2 regions of the Pseudonocardia alni genome follow, and region 2 is predicted to be linked to the other one. Evidence: riboswitches for the same ligand, from Rfam matches in the RefSeq annotation. Region 2 holds a riboswitch; the other holds the start of a gene.
The links. Region 2 has a riboswitch for cobalamin ahead of metE (5-methyltetrahydropteroyltriglutamate--homocysteine S-methyltransferase). Riboswitches for the same ligand answer to the same signal wherever they lie in the genome.
Positions count from the first base shown of each region.

Region 1: linked by a shared signal. The riboswitch ahead of ATL51_RS07755 (hypothetical protein) and the one ahead of metE (5-methyltetrahydropteroyltriglutamate--homocysteine S-methyltransferase) in region 2 are both predicted to bind cobalamin.

Region 1 covers NZ_PHUJ01000003.1:1,486,077-1,490,485, reverse strand. Annotated here, with positions in the region: gene ATL51_RS07765 (MarR family winged helix-turn-helix transcriptional regulator) at 1-45, shown strand, start outside; gene ATL51_RS07760 (chloride channel protein) at 42-1,631, shown strand; cobalamin riboswitch at 1,629-1,815, shown strand; gene ATL51_RS07755 (hypothetical protein) at 1,851-2,222, shown strand; gene ATL51_RS07750 (DNA polymerase IV) at 2,242-3,702, opposite strand; gene ATL51_RS07745 (4'-phosphopantetheinyl transferase family protein) at 3,710-4,409, opposite strand, start outside.
Region 2 covers NZ_PHUJ01000003.1:2,813,498-2,817,906, forward strand. Annotated here, with positions in the region: gene metE (5-methyltetrahydropteroyltriglutamate--homocysteine S-methyltransferase) at 1-1,734, opposite strand, end outside; cobalamin riboswitch at 1,862-2,071, opposite strand; gene mdo (NDMA-dependent methanol dehydrogenase) at 2,305-3,597, shown strand; gene ATL51_RS13995 (AAA family ATPase) at 3,734-4,409, shown strand, end outside.

The DNA of each region.
Region 1 (4,409 bases), 1.3 Mb from region 2:
GACTGGGCCGTCGCGCCCGTGCCCGCCGAGGACGGTGCCCGGTGACCGCGGTCCGCGCGCTGCACCGCGCGCTCGTCGGCACCCGGCCGGGGCTCGTCGGCCTGGCGACGGTCATCGGGATCGGTGCCGGCATCGGGTCGGTGCTGTTCCACGAGCTGATCCTCGGTGTCACCTGGCTGGTCACCGGTCGGGAGGACTTCTCCGACGCCGGCCGGGTCGCCTCGCCGCACCTGCCCGGGCTGGGGGTCTGGTTCCTGCTCGTCGCCCCGGTGCTCGGCGGCCTCGTGTACGGCCCGCTGGTCCAGCGGTTCGCGCCGGAGGCCCGCGGGCACGGGGTGCCGGAGGTGATGCTCGCCGTCGCGCGCCGGGGCGGGCGGATCCCGGCCACCGTCGCCGCGGTGAAGGCGCTCGCGTCGGGGATCTGCATCGGCACCGGCGGCTCCGTCGGCCGGGAGGGCCCGATCGTGCAGATCGGCTCCGCGCTCGGCTCGGCCATCGGGCAGTGGCTGCGGGTACCCGCCACCCGGCTGGTCCTGATGGTCGCCTGCGGCGCCGCGGGCGGGATCTCCGCGACGTTCGACGCCCCGATCTCCGGGGTGGTGTTCGGCCTGGAGCTGATCCTGCGGTCGTTCAGCGCCGAGGCCTTCGGCGTGCTGGTGATCAGCTCCGTGGTCGCGAACGTCGTCGCCGAGGTGATCGCCGGGGACCGCGCGATCCTGACCCTGCCGCACTTCGACCTGGGCAGCCCCGCCCAGCTGCCGCTCTATGCGCTGCTCGGGCTGCTCGCGGGGCTGCTGGGCTGGGCCTTCGCCCGCATCCTCTACGCCGTCGAGGACGCCTGCGACGCCGTCTGGCGCGGCCCGGAGTGGCTGCGCCCGGCCGTCGGCGGGCTGCTGCTCGGCGGGCTGCTGCTGGCGCTGCCCCAGATGTACGGCGTGGGCTACCCGGTGCTGGAGGCCGCGATCGGCGGCCGGTACGTCGTCGGGTTCCTGCTCCTGCTCGTCGTCGGGAAGATCCTCGCCTCCAGTCTCACCATCGGCATCGGCGGGTCCGGCGGCGTCTTCGCGCCGTCGCTGTTCGTCGGCGGCACCGCCGGGACCGCTTTCGGCTACGCCGCCGCGGCCCTGTTCCCGGCGCTCGACCTGCACCCCGGCGCGTTCGGCCTGGTCGGCATGGCGGCGGTGTTCGCGGGGGCCGCGCACGCCCCGATCACCGCGGTGCTCATCGTGTTCGAGCTCACCGGCGACTACGCCCTGATCCTGCCGCTGATGGCCGCCGTCGTCCTGGCAACCGGCCTGTCCAACCTGGTGTCGCGGGACAACATCTACACGCTCAAGCTGCTGCGACGCGGGATCGACCTCGCCGCCGACACCCCGACCGACGAGGCGCTGCGCCGGGTCGTCGTCGCCCAGGTGATGCGGCCCGCCGACGGCACGACGCCCGACCCGGAGCTGCCCGTCCTGGACCCGGACGGCTCCGTGCACGACGTCCTCGGGGTGCTCGCCGCGCACCGGGGGGCGGCGCTGCCCGTGCGGGAGGGGCCGGACGGGCCGCTGCTCGGGACGCTGACCGAGCACGACCTGCTCGACCATCTGCGGGGAGTGGCCGGGCGCGGGACGGTTGACCGCTGACCCGGTCGCGTGATGGGCTCCGGCCGACGACGGAACAGGAAGCCGGTGCGAGTCCGGCGCGGTCCCGCCACTGTCACCGGGGAGTGCCCTCCCCACACCGGCGCCACCGCCCGCGAGGGTGGGAAGGCCGGGGAGGGCGTACCGATCCGGGAGCCAGGACACTGCCCGTCGTCGCGGATTCCCACTGATGAGGGCGCGGACCCTCGAGGAGGACATGCGATGAGCCACGACCTGGTGGTGCTCGGTACCGACCCGTCCGGCGACGACGCGCCCCGCACGGGTGCGCACGACCTGCTGGCGGAGGCCGGGACGGTCTTCGCCTTCCCGCAGGCCGAGTCGACCGCCCTGTTCTACGCCGAGGCGTGGCGGGTCGAGCCGGTCACGCCGCGCGACGCCGTCGCCCGGATCGGGGCCTGGGCCGCCGCCGGGCCCGCCGAGGCCGCGGTGCTGCTGGTCGGGGGCGACCCCGCGGGCGACGCCGCGCTCGGCGCCGTCCTCGACGGGCTGGCCCGCACCGCTCCCGCGCTGCGCGCCCGGATCGCCGAGGGCAGCCGCGTCGCACCGCCGCACCGCAGCCCGCTGATCGGCTGAACCCACCCGGGGCCCGGGCTCAGGCCCGCCAGCTGCCCAGCGGGTCGGCCCGGGTGAGGCCCGGGTCGGCGGCGTCGAACGTGCGGGTGCGTCCGGGGCCGGTGAGCGCGGTCTCGAACCGCACGGTGACCCGCCCGTGCCCGGCGCCCTGGACCCAGCCGTGGCCGTGCTCGGGGTGGGCGACGTCGTCGCCGGCGCGCCAGGGCCGGTCCGGGTCGGGTTCGCGGTCGGGCCGGTCCGGGCGGAGCGGCCCGACCGCGTCGCCGGGCTCCTCGGTCGCGCCGGTCCCGCCGGCTGCGTCGTTCTCCGGGAATGCGTCGAGCACGGTCACCCCCGCCGCGGCGGCCGGGCCGGCGGTCGCGGGCGGTGAGTCGGGGGCCTGGGCCGTCGTCCACCCGCTCTCCGAGGGCACCGCGTCGAACAGCGCCAGTGGCGGCTCGTCGCCGAAGCCGGACACCGACACCCCCAGCAGCCGCACCCCGCCCTCGCCGACGGCGCCCTCGGCCAGCCGTCGGGCCACCGCGACCAGGGTCGCCAGGTCCCGGGTCCCGAAGGGGGTCGTCTCGGACCGGGTGTGGGTGGCGAAGTCCCCGGTCCGCGCCTTCACCGTGACGGTGCGGGCGGTCCGGCCGTCGGCGACCAGGCGCCGGTGCACGGCGACGCAGATCGACTCCACCGCGGTGTGCACCGCGCTCATCGCGGTCAGGTCGGTGTCGAAGGTCGTCTCCGCGCTGATCTGCTTGGCCGCGCCGCGCGGGGCGACCGGACGGTCGTCGACACCGCGGGCCAGGCGGTGCAGCTCGGACCCGACGGCACCGCCCAGCACCCCGGCGACCTCGCGGGCGTCCATCGCGGCGAGCTGTCCGATCGTCTCGATCCCGATCTTCCGCAGCGCCTCGCCGGAGACCGGTCCGATGCCCCAGAGCGACCGCACCGGGAGCGGGTCGAGCACGGCGGCCTGCTCGGCGTGGGCGATCACCCGCAGCCCGTCCGGCTTGGCCAGCTCGGAGGCGATCTTCGCGACCTGCTTGCCCGACCCGGCCCCCACCGAGGCGGGCAGCCCGGTGCGCTCGCGCACCGCGCCGCGCAGCCGGGTGCCCCACTCCCGCACCCGGTCCGGGGAGGCCCCCACGAGGTCGGGCGGCTCCACGAACGCCTCGTCGACCGACACCGGCTCGAGCACCGGGGAGAACTCGCCGAGGACGGCCATGACCTCCTCGGACAGCGCCTTGTACAGCGAGAACCGGGGCGGCAGGACGGTCGCGTGCGGGCAGCGCCGCCGCGCCTGCCCCATCGGCATCGCCGAGCGGGCCCCGAACACCCGCGCCTGGTAGCTCGCCCCCGCGACGACGCCGCGCGGTCCCGCGCCGCCGACCAGGACCGGCCGGTCGGCCAGGGTGGGCCGGGTCAGCTGCTCGACCGAGGCGAAGAACGCGTCCATGTCGAGATGCAGCACCCAGCGGTCGGCCGCCGCGGTCACCTCACCATCACCCGTGCATCGTGCCCCGGCGCACCGACAGGACCGCGTCGCCGTCGGCGACGGTGACGACCGGGGCCACCGGTCCCGCCCCGGCGACGGCGCCCGGGTGGTCGTCGAGGCCGGTGGCGACGTCGGCGACCCACCAGTTCCCGCCGGTGCCGGTCCAGCCCAGCACCCGGGCCGGGGCGTGCGGCGGGGACAGCGTGATCGCGTCCATCGGGCTCGACAGGCCCTCGCCGGTGGCCTTGAGCAGCGCCTCCTTGCGGGTCCAGGTGACCAGGAACCCGGTGCCGTCGGGCGTGCCCGCGGCGAGCTCGGCGGGGGAGAGGGCGTGCCGGACGAGGCCGTCGAGGCCGGACAGCGGGCGGTGCGCCTCGACGTCGACGCCGACCGGGCCGGTCCCGACCGCGACGCCGACCAGCGCGCCGGAGTGGGTCAGCGAGAAGCCGGGGTCGTCGCCGCGCCCGGCCAGGCGCGGCTTGCCGTGCGGCTCCCCGCAGCGACAGGTCCGGTCCAGGACGAGCGCGGCGGGGTCGGTGTCGAGCCGCTCGGCGAGCACGATCCGGGCCAGGGCGTGCGCGGCGAGGTAGCGGGCGCGGTCCTCGTGCCTGCGCAGTGCGAGGAGCCGCTCACGTTCATGGGCGTCCAGCAGTGCGACGAGGTCGGCGCGGTCGCCGGGATCGGCCGGGGCGGCCCACCAGACGGTG
Region 2 (4,409 bases):
ACGCACGAACGACCAGGCCAGGATCGTCACCGGGCCGGTCAGCATCCCCTTGACCAGCGCGTCGGACAGCGACTGGGCGAACCGCGCCCACTCCACCGTGATCGGCCGGGGCCGGGACACGTCCGAGTGCAGGATCGGCGGGCGCACGCACCGCGAGCCGTAGGACTGCACCCAGCCGTGCTCGGTGGTGGCGAAGCCGTCGAGGTGCTCGGCGAAGTACTGGACCATGTCGTTGCGCTCGGGCTCACCGTGCACCAGGACGTCGAGCCCGATGTCCTCCTGCAGCCGCACCACGCGGACGATCTCCTGGCGCATCCGCTCGGCGTAGGTGCCGGTGTCGATCACACCGGAGCGGTGCGCGGCCCGATCGCGCCGGATCTGCGCGGTCTGCGGGAAGGAACCGATCGTCGTCGTGGGAACGACGGGCAGGCCGAGCGCCGCGCGCTGGACCGTCGCCCGGACGTCGCCGTGACTGCGCCGGTAGTGGTCGGGGCCGAGCGCGTCGAGCCGGGACCGCACCCGCTCGTCGCGGCGCGCGGTGGCGGCGACCCGCTCCCGGACGGCCCGTGCGGCGTCGAGCTCCGCCGCGACCGCGTCGGGTCCCTCGTGCAGGGCCCGCCCGAGCAGCACGACCTCGGTGACCTTCTGCCGGGCGAACGCCAGCATGTCGACGACGTCGCCGGGCAGAGCCGTCTCAGCGGTCAGGTCGTAGGGGACGTGCAGCAACGAGCACGACGTCGAGACCTCGACCCGCCCCGCGACGCCGACCAGCCGCTGCGCCGTCGCCAGTGCCCGGTCCAGGTCGGTGCGCCACACGTTGCGCCCGTCGACGACGCCGGCCAGCACCACCTTCCGGTCCAGCCCCGGGACCGCCGGGTCTCCCGCATCGAGGGCGTCCAGGTCGGTGGCCCCCGCGACGAGGTCGAGCGCCAGCCCCTCGACGGCCGTGGCGGCGAGCGCAGGCAGGGCGGGTCCCAGCTCCCCGAAGTACGACGCGACGAGGATCTTGGGCCGCCGGGTCGCCGAGGCGAGCCGGTCGTAGGCCCGGCGCAGCGCCGCGACCTCCTCCGGCGTCCGGTCGGCGGCGAAGGCGGGCTCGTCGAGCTGCACCCATTCCGCACCCGCCTCGGCGAGCTCGGCGAGCAGGTCGCGGTAGACCTCGACCAGCGGCCCGAGCAGGTCCAGCGGGCGGAAGCCCTCCGGTGCGCCGCCGGCCGGCTTGGACAGCAGCAGGAAGGTCACCGGCCCGACCAGCACCGGACGGGTGGTGATCCCGCTGCGCAGGGCCTCGCGGAACTCGTCGAGGGCCTTGCGACTGCCCGGCGCGAGCCGGGTGTCCGGGCCGACCTCGGGGACCAGGTAGTGGTAGTTCGTGTCGAACCACTTGGTCATCTCGCAGGCCGGGGCGCCGGTGCGGCCGCGGGCCATCGCGAACAGCCGCTCCAGCGGGTCGGTGACGCGGGCGAAGCGCTCCGGCACCGCCCCGACCGCCAGCGCGGTGTCTCCGACGTGGTCGTAGAACGAGAACGTGTTGCCCGGCACCGAGCCGAGCCCGGCGTCGCGCAGCCCGGTCCAGGTGTCGCGGCGCAGCCCGGCGGCGACGTCGTGCAGTGCGGACGCGTCGGTCCGCCCGGCCCAGTACGACTCGGTCGCCCGCTTGAGCTCCCGGTCCGGTCCGATCCTGGGGTACCCCAGGACGGTGCTGCCGATGGTGCTGCTGGAAGGAATGCTCACGGCCCTCTCTCCTCGCGAGTGCGGTGGAGGACCCGTCGCCGGCACGGGGCGCCTGCGACCGCCGGGCACGACGGTGCCCGGTCGTCCGCCCGGCCCTCCCGCGAGGCCACGGATCCGCGCGCACCGGTCGGCACGCGCACCGGCGGCAGGTCTTCGGACTCACGGGCGCACTGCTCAGACCTACTGGCCGTCGCTTCCCGGGAAGAGCTCCCAGTGCTGTTGACGGCGGTCGTTCCCGTTCACCGCTGCGGGGCAGTCCCGGATTCCCACCGGGTTCCCTCTTGCCTCGTGACGCCCCGTTCCCGGGCCGGCACGAACCGTCGGCGACCCGACACTACCCCGGGCCCGGCGGCCGAACTGTTGCCGAACGGTCCTTGTTGCCATAGATTGGCAGTACTGCCAAGCCCTTCCCGTCACCCGGGTCGAGGGCGACCTCACCCTGCGCCCCTCCGTTCGGAGGGGGAACCTGCCCGGTCTCCCGAGGGGTAATGGCGATCACCCCTGTGCCCGCGGCCACAGGGGTCATAGCGTGCGGTCTCGACCCATCCACCTGCCTCAGAAAGGGCTGACATGCAGGTAGACGAGCTGCTCAAGCCGTTCCCCATCAAGGAGTTCCACCCGTTCCCCCGTGCGCTCATGGGTCCGGGGTCGCACGAGCTCATCGGCCCGGAGGCCCTGAAGCTGGGCTTCAAGAAGACCCTGGTCATGACGTCGGGCCTGCGCGGCACCGACATCGTCAACAAGATCGTCGAGTCGATGAAGTACCACGGCCTCGAGGTCGTGCTGTACGACAAGGTCGAGTCGAACCCCAAGGACTACAACGTCATGGACGCTGTGGGCCTCTACCAGCAGAACAACTGCGACTCCTTCGTCTCCATCGGCGGCGGTTCCTCGCACGACGCCTGCAAGGGCGCGCGCATCTCGGTCGCGCACGACGGCCGCAACGTCAACGAGTTCGAGGGCTTCAACAAGTCCGAGAACCCCTCCAACCCGCCGCACATCGCGGTCTCCACCACGGCCGGCACCGGCTCGGAGACCTCGTGGGCCTACGTCATCACCGACACCACGACCGACCCCGACAACCCGCACAAGTACGTCGCGTTCGACGACCAGTCGGTCACCACCCTCGCGATCGACGACCCGGTGCTGTACTACGACTGCCCGATCGACTACACCGCGCAGTGCGGGTTCGACGTGCTCGCGCACGCCTCGGAGCCCTACGTCTCGCGTCTGGACTTCCAGCCGTCGCTGGGCAACGCCCTGCACGCCATCAAGCTGACCTCGCAGAACCTGCGCAAGGCCGTCTGGAACGGCCAGGAGCTCTCCGGCCGCGAGGGCATGATGTACGCGCAGTACATCGCCGCCCAGGCGTTCAACTCCGGTGGCCTCGGCATCATCCACTCGATCAGCCACGCGGTGTCGGCGTTCTACGACACCCACCACGGCCTGAACAACGCCATCGCGCTGCCCCGCGTGTGGGCGTTCAACATGCCGGTCGTCTACGAGCGCTTCGCCGACATCGCCGAGGCGATGGGGGTCGACACCCGCGGCATGACCAAGCCGCAGGCCGCCGACGCCGCGCTCGCCGCCTCCATCCGGCTGCTGCGCGACGTGGGCATCCCGGAGAAGTTCGCCGACGTCAAGCAGGACACCTACTCGAAGAACCGGCTGGGCACCGGCCCGACCAAGTTCTACGAGAACGCGCCCACCATCGTCGGTGACGCGGCCGACGTCGACCGGATCACCAACCACGTCCTCGGCGACGCCTGCACCCCGGGCAACCCGAAGGAGTGCACGTTCGAGACCGTCCGCCCGGTCGTCGACCACTCCATCAACGGTGACCTGGACGACCTGCTGACCTGATCCGCAGGTCAGTACGTCCACCGTCGCACCAGCGGGCCCAGCCATCCGAGGTGATACTCGGGTGGGTGGGCCCGCTGGCTGCGGCCCCGCTCTTCTCCGCACCAGAGCCGGTGCGGCCCGCGAAGGAGATATCCGCGTGTCCGAGGCTGTCGTCCCCACTGTGACCGAGGCGGCGGACGCCGTCGCCTCGACCGGTCCGTTCGAGTCCGTCGACCAGGTGATCGAGACCCTGCGGGAGCAGGGCTACATCGCCGACACCCGCCTGGCCACGACGGTGTTCCTGCTGACCCGGCTGGACAAGCCGCTGCTGCTGGAGGGGCCCGCCGGGGTCGGCAAGACCGAGCTGGCGAAGATGCTCGCCGTCGCCACCGGGCGCCGGCTGCTGCGCCTGCAGTGCTACGAGGGCCAGGACGAGACCAAGGCCCTGTACGAGTGGGACTACGGCAAGCAGCTCATGTACACCCAGATCCTCCGCGAGAAGATCGGGCAGCTCGTCGAGGACGCACCCGACCTCGCCTCCGCGGTCGACCGCATCGGGTCCCAGGAGAGCGTGTTCTTCTCCGAGCGCTTCCTCGCCCCGCGCCCGCTGCTGGAGGCCATCCGCTCCGAACAGCCCGTCGTGCTGCTGATCGACGAGGTCGACCGCGCCGACGAGGCCCTGGAGGCCGTCCTGCTGGAGACCCTGGGCGAGTTCCAGATCTCCGTGCCCGAGATCGGCACCTTCGTCGCCGAGCAGCGCCCGTACGTGCTGCTGACCTCCAACAACACCCGCGACCTCGCCGCCGCGCTCAAGCGCCGCTGCCTGCACCTGT